One region of the Methylobacterium sp. E-041 genome, then DNA from elsewhere that is predicted to be linked to it. Evidence: predicted binding sites of a transcription regulator. Region 1 holds the regulator's gene; the other holds the start of a gene.
What was found. Region 1 encodes HrcA, which represses chaperone genes, less so after heat shock. Its sites were predicted from a motif close to GTTAGCACTCNCNNNNNGNGAGTGCTAAC; they were not measured.
Positions count from the first base shown of each region.

Region 1 (7,181 bases):
GGACCGGGACCGCCTAGGCCGCGTGGGCGCGCGAACGAGGATGCCCACCGCCCGTGTCACGTCGTCTCCGAGCGGCAGGCTCCGACGGAACGCTTTTCGGGACTGTACCGTTTCGGGGCGGTGACTTCGTCGGTCGGCGACGGACGTGGCCTTTCAACAATAACGGGACGGGATCGAGCGCCATGAACAAGATCTTTCGCGGAACGGTGACGGCCGCCGTGCTGGTGCTGGGCACGGCCACGGCCTTCGGCCAGGGCGGCCCCGGCGGCGGTGCCGGCGGGCCGGGCGGCGGCGGCGGACCGGGCGGCGGCGCCGGCGGACCGGCGGGCGGTGCTGGCGGCGGCGCCGGCGGTGGCATGCGCGGCGGTGCAGGCCCTGGCGGCGGTGCTGGCGGTGGTGCCGGCGGCGCGATGCGCGGGAACGACGCCGGCGGCCCGGCGGGCGGCGCGGCCGAGCGCGGCGGGCCGGGCGGCGGTGCCGATCGCGGGGCGCCGGGCGGTGCGGAACGCGGCGGTGCGATGCGCGACGACGGCCCCGGCGGTAAGCCCGGCGCCCGCGACGAGCGCGGCGGCCCCGGGCGCAACGAGACCGGCGGCCCCCGCGGGGATCGCGACGGTCCGGCGGCGCGCGACGGACGCGGCGACCGTGATGGTCCCGGCGCCCGTGACGGCCGGGGCGATCGCGACGGCCCCGGTGCCCGCGGCGACCGCGACGGTCGTCCGGATCGCGGCGCCCGCGGTCCGCGCGGCGGCGGCGAGGCCCGCGGCGCCTATGGGCGTCTCGGCGGCGCCGAGCGCACCCGGTTCCGCCAGGACCTGTTCCGCAGCGGCGTGCCGCGCCTGGCGGCCGGCGCCTTCGCGCTCACCGTCGGCACGGCGATCGCCCGCAGCTATGAACTGCACCGCCTCCCGCCGGCGATCGTCGAGCTGGCACCGGAATACGAGGATTACAGCTACGTCCTCGTGGACGACGACATCGTCATCGTCGATCCGGACACCTACCAGATCGTGGACGTGATCCGCGGCTGAGGCGAAAACCCGCGCCGGCCTGCCCTCCCTCCTCTGCGGGGGAGGGTGTGCCTCGTGGCGGCAAGGGTCGGGAGAGGCGGGTGCGTCGTCCGGATACGGCGCTCCCCCTCTCCCGATGTGCTTCGCGGGCCGACATTCCGCGCCAACCGAGGGGCGCGGCGGCGCATCGGGCGAGCGGCCCCGGCCCTACGTCCCGCGGTCGAGCATCCGCGAGACGACCCGCGCCGTGTAGTCGACCATCGGCACGATGCGGGCGTAGTTCAGGCGCGTCGGGCCGATCACGCCGACGACGCCGACGATGGTCTGCGAGCCGTCGCGGAACGGCGCCGCGATCAGCGACGAGCCGGAGAGCGAGAACAGCTTGTTCTCCGAGCCGATGAAGATCCGCACCCCGTCGCCGCCCTCGGCGCGGGCGAGCAGGTCGATCACGTCCTTCTGCGTCTCGAGGTCCGAGAACAGCAGCCGCATCCGCTCGAGGTCCTCGATCGCGCGAAGGTCGTCGAGCAGGTTGGCCTGCCCGCGCACGATGAGCTGGCGGGCCTCGCTCGGGCCGACGGACACGGCGAGGCCCGCATCGACCAGGCGCTCGGTGATCGCGTCGAGCTCGCGCTTCATCGCCTGGCGACCCGCCTCGATCTCGGCGCGCAGGCCGCCGAGGGTGCGGCCGTGCAGGCGGGCGTTGAGGTAGTTCGACGCCTCCTGCAGCGCGCTCGCCGGCAGGCCCGGCGGCAGGTCGAGCAGGCGGTTCTCGACCGAGCCGTCGTCGGAGACGAGCACCACCAGGGCGCGTGCCGGATCGAGCCGCACGAACTCGATGTGCTTGAGCTGCACGTTGGTCTTGGTCGTCAGCACCACGCCGGCTCCGCGCGAGATGCCCGAGAGCAGGCTCGACGCCTCGGCCAGCGCCGAATCGAAGGTGTGCCGCGAGGCCGCCGCCCGCATCTGCGCCTCGATCCGCTCCTGCTCCTCGCGGCCGACATCGCCGAGCTCGAGCATCGCGTCGACGAAGAAGCGCAGGCCCAGCTCGGTCGGCAGGCGCCCGGCGGAGGTGTGCGGCGCGAAGATCAGCCCGGACTGCTCCAGGTCGGACATCACGTTGCGGATCGAGGCCGGCGACAGGGTCATGGGCAGGATGCGCGCGAGGTTGCGCGATCCCATCGGCTCGCCGGTGGAGAGATAGCCCTCGACGATCTGCCGGAAGATCTCGCGGGCACGCTCGTTCAGCGCGGCGAGGGCCTGCGCCTGCGGCGGTTGGGAGAAGGGTCGGGAAAACTCGGTCACGCGCGGTTCCTGGCCGATGATTGTGTCCCGCTAAAGCCTGCGGATCAATCCATGAGCTTCTCATACGGCGCTCGGGCGCTTCGGGTTGCCGCGTGTGGCGGCGCAGCCTAAGCACCCCGCTCGAATTCGGGAATCAGGAGAACGCCGCATGCGGCCTTCGAAGCGCGCGGCCGACGAGTTGCGCAAGGTCACGCTCGATTGCTCAGTCGCCCGCTACGCGGAGGGCTCCTGCCTCGTGACCTTCGGCGAGACCCGGGTCCTGTGCACCGCCTCGCTGGAGGAGCGCGGGCCGCACTGGCTACGCGGCTCCGGCAAGGGCTGGATCACGGCGGAGTACGCCATGCTGCCGCGCGCCACGCACGAGCGCACCCGCCGCGAGGTCAATTCCGGCAAGCCCTCGGGCCGGACGCAGGAAATCCAGCGGCTGATCGGGCGATCTCTGCGCGCCGTCACCAACTTGCCGGCGATGGGCGAGAAGCAGATCACCGTCGACTGCGACGTGATCCAGGCCGACGGCGGCACCCGCACGGCATCGATCACCGGCGCCTGGGTCGCGCTGCACGAGTGCTTCGCCTGGATGCGCGCCCGCTCGATGATCTCGGTCGACCCGCTGCGCGACCACGTCGCCGCCATCTCCTGCGGCATCGTCAAGGGCGCCGCCGTGCTCGACCTCGACTACGCCGAGGATTCGGGCGCCGAGACCGACGCCAACTTCGTCATCACCGGCACCGGCGGCCTCGTCGAGGTTCAGGGCACCGCCGAGGGCAAGCCGTTCTCGGAGGACGAGCTGCTCGCGCTGCTCCGGCTCGCCAAGGGCGGCGTCGCCGACCTCGTCGCCCTCCAGAAGCAGGCGATCGCATGAGCCACCGCATCCTCTCGGGCCGGGTCGTGATCGCGACCCACAATGCCGGCAAGCTGGTGGAGATGCGCGAGCTGCTCGCGCCCTTCGGCGTCGAGGCGGTCTCTGCCGGCGAGCTCGGGCTCGCGGAACCCGACGAGACCGGCACGATGTTTTCCGAGAACGCCGCGATCAAGGCGGTCGCCGCCGCCAACGCCGCGGGCCTGCCGGCCTTCGCCGACGATTCGGGCCTGTGCGTTGATGCGCTCGATGGGGCGCCCGGGCTGTTCTCCGCCCGCTGGGCCGGGGCGTCCAAGGACTTTTCCGGCGCGATGGCGCGGATCTTCGCGGAGCTGGACCTGCGCGGGGCGAGCGACCGGAGGGCGCACTTCGTCTCGGCCCTGGTGCTGGCCTGGCCCGACGGCCACACCGAACTGTTCGAGGGCCGCGTCTTCGGCGACCTCGTCGAGCCGCGCGGCACGGCCGGCTTCGGCTACGACCCGATGTTCCGGCCCGACGGCTTCGACCGCACCTTCGGCGAGATCGCGTCGGAGGAGAAGCACGGGGTCGACTGGCAGACCGGCGACGCCCTCTCGCATCGGGCCCGCGCCTTCGTGAAGCTCGCCGCCGCATGCCTGCGCCGGCCGGGCTGAACGGATCGGGCGATTGCCAAACGGCGCGCACGCGAGCACATCGCGTGCGATGACCGACCGTTCAGGCCCGGACCACCCGACCCGCGATGCGGGCTTCGGCGTCTACGTGCATTGGCCCTTCTGCGCCTCGAAGTGCCCGTATTGCGACTTCAACAGCCATGTCCGCCACGCGCCGGTGGACGAGGCGCGCTACCTCGCGGCCTTCCGCGCCGAGATCGCGCACGTGGCGGGGCGCACCCCCGGCCGCACCGTCTCGAGCATCTTCCTCGGCGGCGGCACGCCCTCGCTGATGCAGCCCGCGACGGTCGCCGGCATCCTCGATGCCATCGCCGCAGCCTGGGGCGTCGAGCCCGGCGCCGAGATCACGTTGGAGGCCAACCCGACCAGCGTCGAGGCCGGGCGCTTCCGGGGCTACCGCACGGCCGGGGTCAACCGCGTCTCCCTCGGCGTCCAGGCCTTCGACGACGCTTCGCTCAAGAGCCTCGGGCGGCTGCACAGCGCCGAGGAGGCCTTCGCCGCGATCCGGGTCGCGCAGGGCGCGTTCGACCGCAGCTCGTTCGACCTGATCTACGCGCGCCCGAACCAGACCGCCGCGGCGTGGCGGCGCGAGCTCACCGAGGCGATCGGCCGGGCGGCCGAGCACCTCTCGCTCTACCAGCTCACCATCGAGCCCGGCACACCGTTCTACGGGCTCGCCGCCGCCGGCCGGCTGGTGCCGCCCGACGACGAGACCGCCCGCGCGCTCTACGACGTGACTCAGGAGGTCTGCGACCGGGCGGGCCTGCCGGCCTACGAGATCTCGAACCACGCGCGTGCCGGCGCGCAGTCGCGCCACAACCTGCTGTACTGGCGCTACGGCGAATATGCCGGCATCGGCCCCGGCGCGCATGGCCGTCTCGTGACGGAGGCCGGCCGCCTCGGCACCGTCACCGAGAAGGCACCGGAGGCCTGGCTCGCCCGGGTCGAGCGCGACGGCCACGGCATCGCCGAGACCGAGACGATCGCCGGCGCCGACCAGGGCGACGAGTTCCTGATGATGGGCTTGCGCCTGTCCGAGGGCATCGACCCGGCGCGCTATGCCGCGCTCAAGGGCCGCCCGCTCGACGGGTCGCGGGTCGCGGCGCTGATCGGCGACGGCCTCGTGGCGCGGCTCGACGGCGGCCGCATCGCCGCGACCGCGCGCGGCGCTCCGGTGCTCAACGCCGTGGTCGCGAGCCTCGCGGCGTGATGCCGTACGCCTCCGCGCGCGTCGAAAGCCGATCCGTGAGCCGGCGATGACACCGACCGTCATCGTCCTCGTGCTGCTCGCGCCGCTGCTGCATGCCGGGTGGAACACGCTGCTGCGCGGCGGCGCCGACCGGCTCTGGACCAATCAGCGTGATGAACTTCACAGTCGGCGGGCTCGGGCTCCTCATCACCGTCGCGGTCGAGCTGCCAGGTCTTCGACACCGCGGCGATGGTCACCGTCCACCGCGCGTTTCCGCTCTGGCTCCTGCTGACGCGCGGATCGGCGGCCCTCGGCGGGCGGCCCGCCGCGGTCGCGCGCGCCGTCGGCGGGGGCGCCGCCTCGCTGCTGGCCTACGCGGCGGTGATCTGGGCGATGCGGCTCGGGGCGATGGGGCCGGTCTCGGCCCTGCGCGAGACCAGCGTGGTCTTCGCCGCGCTCCTCGGCCGCGCCTTCCTGGCGGAGCGCCGGACCGCCGGCCGCATCGCCGCCTGCACGGTCGTCGCGGCCGGCGCGGCGATGATCGGCCACGACTGACGCGCGGTGGAGGCTCAGGTGCCGGGTTTGGCCAGGGCGCGGGGCGCCGGGCTGACCACGCTCGACGCGTTGTTGCGGATCTCGTGGACGGCGAGCGCCCGGTCGCTCAGGCCGTCGGCGCGGAAGCGGAAGGTGCCGTCGACGCCGGCGAACCCGGCGCTCTTGGTCAGGGTCGCGTCGGCGAAGCGCTGGGTCCCGTATTGCCGCGCGAGCGCCGCACTGAGCGAGACCGCGTCGTAGGCCAGCGAGGCGACCCGCGGCGGGCTCGTGCCGAACCGCGCCTGGTAACGCCCGGCGAAGTTGCCGAATCCGCCGGTGTCCGGCGCGGCGAAGCGGCCGCCCTGCAGGGCCGGCAGCGCGAAGAGCCGCGGCTCGTTCCACACCGCGGTGCCGATCGGCCGGACGCGGGACGGCGCGAAGCCGGCCTTGCTGAGCGCGGCCGCCACATTCGGCAGCCCGTCGGCGGTCTCGGGCAGGAACAGGGTGTCGGCCTGGGCGCCCGGTCCGGTGATCAGGCCGCCGAGGCGCGCGATCGCCGCCTCCGGCGCGCCGGGGGCGTAGCGTTCGATGCCGACGAGACGGGCGCCCTTGCGCGCCACCGCTTCGCGGAACTGCGCCTCGACGGCGTTGCCGTAGGCGTTCTCGGGGATCAGCGCGGCGAAGGAGCGGCGCCCGCCCGCGACCGACTCGTCGACGATCCGGTCGACCTCGGCCTGCGGGAGGAAGCTCAGCAGGTAGGTGCCGGGGCCGGCGACGCTCGCATCGGTCGAGAACGCGATCACCGGCTTGCCCGCGGCGCGCGCCGTCGCCGAGGCGGCCGCGACGTTGGCGGCGAAGAGCGGGCCGAGCACCAGCTCGGCGCCCTCGGCGATGGCGGCGCTCGTCGCCTCGCGGGCGCCGTCCGGCGAACCGCGGTCGTCGCGCACCAGGATCTGGAGGTCGGGCTGCTGGTATTCCTCGATCGCGAGCTCGGCCGCGTTGCGCATCGCCGCCCCGAGATTGGCCCCCTGGCCCGAGAGCGGCACGACGAGGGCGACCTTGACCGAACCGGTGCCGATCCGGCCCGGCGCCGAGGCGGCGGCCGGCGTCGAGCCGGGAACGGCGTCGGCGGGCGGTGCGAGGTCGGGAGCGAGTTCGGCCCGCGGCGGCGGCGCGGCGCGGACGGAACGCGCCCGATCCGGAACGCCGATGCAGCCGGCAAGGGCGAGGATCACGGCGAGGGCGGCGCCGGCCCGGAGGGCGCGGGGCGGGACACATCGCGCCATCGCGAAACTTCCTTCCCGTAAAGATCGTCCACGCGGGATCGTGGCTCTGGCTTAAAGCGTGGACCCGAAAAGTAAACGCGCCGATGTCGCAGGATCGCGCGCGCGCCCGGAAAACACGAATCAGCGGGGGTTCGCGGCGGTTCGGCGGCCGCAAGCAAATTCCGCTCGGCGGCTTGGCGTGGCAAGGTCCGCGCGATGACACAGCGAATCGAGCCCGCACGCCGCCCCCGCAGGGACGGGCCGGCCAAATCCACCGCGACCAAGGTTGCGACCTTCACCGCCTTCGGGCTGGCGACGGAAGCGGAGCCGCTCGCGCCGGGCCTGCACGTGGTGGCGACGCCGATCGGCAACCTG
Region 1 is NZ_JAKSYQ010000218.1:5,282-12,462, reverse strand. Features, by position in the region: gene MKK70_RS20140 (DUF1236 domain-containing protein) at 183-1,028, shown strand; gene hrcA (heat-inducible transcriptional repressor HrcA) at 1,215-2,309, opposite strand; gene rph (ribonuclease PH) at 2,458-3,171, shown strand; gene rdgB (RdgB/HAM1 family non-canonical purine NTP pyrophosphatase) at 3,168-3,800, shown strand; gene hemW (radical SAM family heme chaperone HemW) at 3,850-5,028, shown strand; gene MKK70_RS20115 (EamA family transporter) at 5,257-5,562, shown strand; gene MKK70_RS20110 (penicillin-binding protein activator) at 5,577-6,827, opposite strand; gene rsmI (16S rRNA (cytidine(1402)-2'-O)-methyltransferase) at 7,023-7,181, shown strand, end outside.

Region 2 (7,181 bases), on a different contig from region 1:
CGTCGCTTCGACGACTACGTCCGGAGCCTGGAGCGCGCCAAGGTCGTGCTCGATTCGGACCGGCGCAAGGACATCATCCTGCACGACGCCCGCGACCTCGCCTTCGCCCGCGGCCTCGAGTTCGTGGAGGACGAGGGCCTGCTGGAGGAGGTCGCAGGCCTCGTCGAATGGCCGGTGGTGCTGATGGGCACCTTCGACCAAAGCTTCCTCGACATCCCGGGCGAGGCGGTGCGCGCCACCATCCGCGCCAACCAGAAATGCTTCGTCGTGCGCGACGCCGGCGGCGCGCTGGCGCCGGCCTTCGTCCTGGTCTCGAACCTCGTCGCCACGGACGGCGGCGCCGCGATCACCGCGGGCAACGAGCGCGTGGTCCGCGCCCGGCTCTCGGACGCGAAGTTCTTCTGGGAGACCGACAAGGCGATCCGCCTCGCGGACCGCCTGCCGAAGCTTGACACCATCGTGTTCCACGAAAAGCTCGGGACGCAGGGCGAGCGGGTGCAGCGCATCGCGGCGCTCGCGCGTGAGCTTGCCTCCCTCGTCGGCGCCGATGCCGACCTCGCCGAGCGCGCCGCGCGGCTCGCCAAGGCGGACCTCGTCACCGAGATGGTCGGCGAGTTTCCCGAGCTGCAGGGCTTGATGGGCGCCCGCTACGCCGCGCTCCAGGGCGAGAACCCGAGCGTCTGTGCCGCGATCGAGGAGCACTACAAGCCGGTCGGGCCGAGCGACCGCGTGCCGACCGATCCAGTCTCGGTGGCGGTGGCGCTCGCCGACAAGCTCGACACGCTGGTGGGCTTCTGGGCGATCGACGAGAAGCCGACCGGGAGCAAGGACCCGTACGCGCTGCGGCGGGCTGCTTTGGGGGTGATCCGGACCACGCTGGAGCGGTCCCTGCGGCTGCCGCTTTCGAGCGTCGCCAACCGACAGTTCGCCATCGCGGAAACCCGCGGCGCGCCGGCCGCCTCCGCCGAGCCCGCAAGCATCCGCGAGGACGATCTCGGCTCGGCCGGCTTCCATTTCTCCGCAATCGTCGAGACCGACGGCGAGGCCGACCGAAGCCCGTCGGCCCAGCGCGTCGCCGACCTGCTGGCCTTCTTCGCCGACCGCCTCAAGGTCTACCTGCGCGACAAGGGTGCCCGCCACGACCTGATCGATGCGGTCTTCGCGCTGCCCGGCCAGGACGACCTGCTGATGGTGGTCCGCCGGGTCGAGGCGCTCGGCGCCTTCCTCGACACCGAGGACGGCAGGAACCTGCTCGCCGGCGTGAAGCGCGCCTCGAACATCCTGCGCATCGAGGAAAAGAAGGACGGCCGCGCCTACGATGCCGAGCCCGATGCGGCGCTCGCCGCCGCCGGCCAGCCCGAGGAGCGGGCGCTGGCCGAGGCAATGGCGACGGCGCGGGCCGAGGCCTCGGCGGCGGTCGCGAAGGAGGATTTTGCCGGCTCGATGCGGGCACTCTCGCACCTGCGCGCCCCGGTGGACGCCTTCTTCGAGCACGTCACCGTCAACGCCGACGACGCGGCGCTTCGCGAGAACCGCCTCGCCCTCCTCAACGCGCTGCGCGCCGCAACCCGAGAAGTCGCAGACTTCTCGGCGATCGTGGGCTGAACCCCGGGTCCCTTCTCCCAGGGCGAGAAGGGCAGGACGATCTACACTTCCGATAGGATGAAGCGCGGGTCCCCTCTCCCGTCCGGAAGAGGGACAGGGAGAGGGGTGCGCCTTCTCCGGATGAACCTGTCCCCTCACCCCAACCCTCTCCCGAACGGGAGAGGGTGTGCGTCGCGCATCCGCGAGGTCGCGTCGGCGTGTGAGGTCAGGTCATGGCATGTCGAACCCGACGCAGCGTGCGAAGAGTTTGCGGGCGGCGCAGACCGGTGCGGAGGCACGGCTCTGGCGCGTCCTCCGCAATCGGCAGCTGAACGGGCGCAAGTTCCGGCGGCAATGGCCGATCGGTCGCTACGTCGTCGATTTCGCCTCATCGAGGCGAAGCGCGTCGTCGAGGTCGTGGGTGCGACGCATGGATCGCAGGCCGCGATCGCGTCCGATGCCGATCGGACCGAATGGCTCGGACGATGCGGGTTCGAGGTCGTCCGCATCGCCAACGCCGAGATCGACGAAAACCTCGACGGCGTCCGCGAGACGATCCTCGCCGCGATCGAGCGGCGCGATGTCCTGTGACGCGCCGCCTCAGAACCAACCCTTGATCCGGAACACCACGATCGGGATGATCGCGCTCGCGAGGATCAGGCTGAGCGCGTAGGGGTAGCCGTAGGCCCAATCCAGTTCGGGCATGTGCTTGAAGTTCATCCCGTACATCGACGCGATCAGCGTCGGCGGCACGCCGACCACCGAGACGACGGTGAGGACGCGGAAGACGTTGTTCTGCTCGATGTTGATCAGGCCCAAGGCCGCGTCGAGGAGGAACTGGACGTTCTCCGAGAGCCGGGTCTCGAACTCGTCGAGGGATTCGATGTCCCGGCGGATCGTCTCGAAGCGTGCATCGGTCTCCTCCTGGGCCAGCACCTGCTCGCAGGCTCCGGCGACGAAGGGCACGATGCGCTCGAGGCCGAGCAGGCTCGCCCGGATCTTGCCGAGCACCTTCCCGCGGCGGGCGATGCCCCGCAGGATGCGCTTCAGCGCCAGGTCGCGGCGGCGCGGCGGAGCCTTCTCGTCGGATTTCGACGGTCGGGCGCGCACGTCGAAGTCGAAGATCCGCGTCGAGAGGCCGTCGAGCTCGGCGCCCATGTCCTCGAGCGCATCGGCGAGGCTGTCGACCAGCTCCTCCATCAGCAGCAGGAAGACCTCGATCCCGGTCTTGGCGACCTCCCCCTCGTCGATCCGCTTGCGCACCTCGGTGAAGGCGCGCAGCTCGTGGAAGCGCACGGTGACGAGGTGGTCCGGCGTCAGGACGAAGCCGAGCGGCTTGAGCAGCGAGTCGGTGCTCTCGAAGGTCACCATCGGCGTCGAGAGGGACAGGCCGTTCTTCAGCCGGCGCAGGCGGCTGGAGCTCTCGACCTCGGACAGCGCCTTGCGCGAGGGCACGCGGATGCCGGTGGCCTCCTCCACCGCCCGGGCCTCCTCGGGGGTCGGATCGTTGAGGTCGATCCACACGGTCTGGGTCGGGACGGCGGCGCGGCCGCCGGTGTCGCTCGGCGCGAGCGCGCCCTCGGGGCCGTGCAGGCTGAGCATGAAAAGGAATTCCGTCGGCGCTTGCGATGAGGGGAGAAACCCGGCGCGCGACGGCTGCCGCGGGGTGCGACAGACTTGACTCGCCAAGGGGCCGCCGCTATCTCGCCCGCAGCCTTGGCACTCATCTTCCATGAGTGCTAACGGCCAGGGTTGGACGCGGGTCTCCGCGGCATCAACGCCGATTTGCGAATTCAAACAAGAGGGCAGCTCATGAAGTTCCGTCCGCTGCACGACCGGGTCGTCGTCCGCCGCATCGAAGGCGAAGAGAAGACCAAGGGCGGCATCATCATCCCCGACACCGCCAAGGAGAAGCCGCAGGAAGGCGAGATCGTCGCCGTCGGCTCGGGCGCCCGCGACGAGGCCGGCCGCATCAACGCGCTCGACGTCAAGGCCGGCGACCGCGTCCTGTTCGGCAAGTGGTCGGGCACCGAGGTCAAGATCGACGGTCAGGATCTCCTGATCATGAAGGAATCCGACATCATGGGCGTCGTCGCCTGAGGTCTTCGGACACCTGACGTAACCGCCCTTCGAGGCCCGCCCGGGTCTTGGGGCTTCTCCACCAACGAAAAGGAATCCTGCACATGGCAGCGAAAGACGTTCGTTTCTCCTCCGACGCGCGCGACAAGATGCTCCGCGGCGTCGACATCCTCGCGGATGCCGTCAAGGTGACGCTCGGCCCCAAGGGCCGCAACGTCGTGATCGAGAAGAGCTTCGGCGCGCCGCGCATCACCAAGGACGGCGTCACCGTCGCCAAGGAGATCGAGCTCTCCGACAAGTTCGAGAACATGGGCGCCCAGATGGTGCGCGAAGTGGCCTCGAAGACCAACGACATCGCCGGTGACGGCACCACCACCGCGACCGTGCTCGCCCAGGCGATCGTCCGCGAAGGCGCCAAGTACGTCGCCGCCGGCATGAACCCGATGGACCTGAAGCGCGGCATCGACCTCGCCACGGCCGCCGCGGTCAAGGACATCATCGCGCGCTCCAAGAAGGTCGCCTCGTCCGAGGAGGTCGCCCAGGTCGGCACGATCTCGTCGAACGGCGACAAGGAAATCGGCGAGATGATCGCCCACGCGATGCAGAAGGTCGGCAACGAGGGTGTCATCACCGTCGAGGAAGCCAAGACCGCCGAGACCGAGCTCGACGTCGTCGAGGGCATGCAGTTCGACCGCGGCTACCTGTCCCCGTACTTCATCACGAACGCGGAGAAGATGGTCGCCGAGCTCGAGGACCCCTACATCCTCATCCACGAGAAGAAGCTGTCGTCGCTCCAGGCGATGCTGCCGGTGCTCGAGGCCGTGGTGCAGACCGGCAAGCCGCTGGTCATCATCGCCGAGGACATCGAGGGCGAGGCGCTCGCCACCCTCGTGGTCAACAAGCTGCGCGGCGGCCTGAAGGTCGCGGCCGTGAAGGCGCCGGGCTTCGGCGATCGCCGCAAGGCGATGCTCGAGGACATCGCGATCCTCACGCAGGGCCAGATGATCGCCGAGGATCTCGGCATCAAGCTCGAGAACGTCACCCTGCCGATGCTCGGCCGCGCAAAGCGGATCCGCATCGAGAAGGAGACCACGACGATCATCGACGGTTCGGGCGAGAAGGCCGACATCGAGGCGCGCGTCGGGCAAATTAAGGCGCAGATCGAGGAGACCACCTCGGACTACGACCGTGAGAAGCTCCAGGAGCGCCTGGCCAAGCTCGCCGGCGGCGTCGCGGTCATCCGCGTCGGCGGCGCGACCGAGGTCGAGGTCAAGGAGAAGAAGGACCGCGTCGACGACGCGCTCAACGCCACCCGCGCTGCGGTGGAAGAGGGCATCGTCCCCGGCGGCGGCACCGCCCTGCTCCGCGCCAAGAAGGCGGTCGCCGCCCTCTCGAGCGACAACCCCGACGTCCAGGCCGGCATCAAGATCGTGCTGAAGGCGCTCGAGGCCCCGATCCGTCAGATCGCCCAGAACTCGGGCGTCGAGGGCTCCATCGTCGTCGGCAAGATCACCGACAACACCAGCTCCGAGTCCTACGGCTTCAACGCCCAGACGGAAGAGTACGTCGACATGATCCAGGCCGGCATCATCGACCCGGCCAAGGTCGTGCGCACCGCCCTGCAGGACGCGGCCTCGGTCGCCGGCCTGCTCGTCACCACCGAAGCCATGATCGCCGACTCTCCGAAGAAGGACAGCGGCGCCCCCATGGGCGGCGGCGGCGGCATGGGCGGCATGGGCGGCGGGATGGACTTCTAAGTCCGAGCCACCATTGCAACGTCGGAAGGGGGTCGCCGCGAGGCGGCCCCTTTTTTCGTTGCGCTTGGGCCCGGGTCGGCGCCGTCTTCCCGACGCTGTGAAACGATCGGCGAGCGGACGCTTGGACGACGGGGGGGCTCGGGCGGCTTCGGGGAAGCCTGCAGCAGATCTGTCTCGACCAGTGGCCGCGCGCGCGCGGCCTCCCGCGGACATCCTGAGCGGGAGGCTCTGACGCGACGCGCTTCAAGCCTTTCAACCGGGAAGTCGACGAGAGCCGCGGCGGCGATACTGCAAAAAGGACGACAGGAGCGATCGACGACGCGCCGTGTCAGCCCGCCCGCTTTCCGCAGCGGACGTAGGATGCGGTGCCCTTGCCGCTCGTCCAGGTCAGGCGGTCGCCGTCGACGACGAGGCGGACCTGGGAGGACCAGCGCCGGCCGCGCTCGGCGCAGTCCGCGGCCATGGTCCAGGCGTTCCCGATGCGTCGGCCGTCGTGGAAGCTGCAGATCGTCCGCCCGGCGCTGGCGCGCTCGGGCGTGATCGTCGCGGGGATGTAGCCGCGTCGGCGCGAGCGCTTGCCGCAGGCGGCCTCGGTCGGGCCCCAGGTTCCGACGTACTCGGCGCGCTCCACGCGCGGCGGCGGTGCGGGCACCGGAGCAGCGGCCGGTGCCGAGACCGCCGCGACGACCGGAGCCGGCGCTTCGACGACGCGCGGCACCTGTACCTCGGGCACCGGCGTCGCGGCCGCGACCGCGATGGTCTGCGGCAAGGGGGGGAAGCCGAAGGCGGGCACCTCCGGCGGGGCGGCGGCGGCCGGCCTGAACGGGAGATCTTCGCTGAGGAACGTCACGCTGTACCCGAACAGCGTGCCCCAGCCGGCGGCGAGCGCGACGAACAGCGCGACCCAGCGCTTCGAAACGGGACGGCCCGCTCCGCTGCTCTGTTCCGTCGGGTACGCCTCGAGCCCCGCCGCCATCGTCATCCCGCCCTCCCCTTCGTGGGCCGCACGCATCCGACGCCGAAATCTTCCGTGCGCCCGTCCGTCGCGACGCGGGAGCGATGGAGATGCCGAAGGTCCGCTGGGACGCCGCCTCGAAGATCCAGCGATTCGCAGACTGCGCACCGCGGGCGACGAAATCTTAACAAGTCTTGCGCGGCGCGAAATCCCTAAACGCGCGAATACGGCGCTGCGGCGGCGACGGATCGCAGGTGGGTCTTCGACGCGACACTTCCGGCGTTGCATCGGTGCAATGGCGGGTGCGCCAATTCACTGCCATGCTCGCGCGCCGCTCCCTTCAGGGCGAGCCAACGAGGCGCCCGATTCCCAGCGATGAGATGCTTCGCCACGGCTCTTGTGATCGCCTTCGCGTCGGGGCCGGCCTCGGCGCAGACGCGGCAGGCGACACCGCGCATCGCCTGCGCGGACGCGATGGAGATGGTCAAGCGCGGCGGCGACGTGACGATCGCGGTCGGCGGCGCGCAGCCCGAGCGCATCGTGCGCGACCGCAGCTTCTGCGACCTGTCCGAGATCGCCGAGCTTCGCCTCGTGCCCACCCGCGACAACCCGCAATGCCCGATCGGCTATCGCTGTCGCGAGCCGGGCTTCGAGGAATGGAACTGGTAGGCGGCCGGCTCACGCGCGGTTGAGCGTCGCGCCCGGGCCGGTGCCACGATCTCGCCACGACCCGCGGTCACTGCCGCCGGGAAGGGCTTCGCGAACGGAGCCGATCGCCAAGATTTCCGGGAGACGCGCGTGGCCGC
Region 2 is NZ_JAKSYQ010000157.1:48,770-55,950, forward strand. Features, by position in the region: gene glyS (glycine--tRNA ligase subunit beta) at 1-1,605, shown strand, start outside; partial or broken gene MKK70_RS14670 (endonuclease domain-containing protein) at 1,823-2,175, shown strand; gene MKK70_RS14675 (magnesium transporter CorA family protein) at 2,185-3,186, opposite strand; gene groES (co-chaperone GroES) at 3,397-3,684, shown strand; gene groL (chaperonin GroEL) at 3,768-5,420, shown strand; gene MKK70_RS14690 (peptidase inhibitor family I36 protein) at 5,749-6,402, opposite strand; gene MKK70_RS14695 (hypothetical protein) at 6,751-7,044, shown strand; gene MKK70_RS14700 (ABC transporter ATP-binding protein/permease) at 7,174-7,181, shown strand, end outside.
Region 2: the regulator HrcA is predicted to act here: its motif matches at 3,300-3,328, upstream of groES (co-chaperone GroES).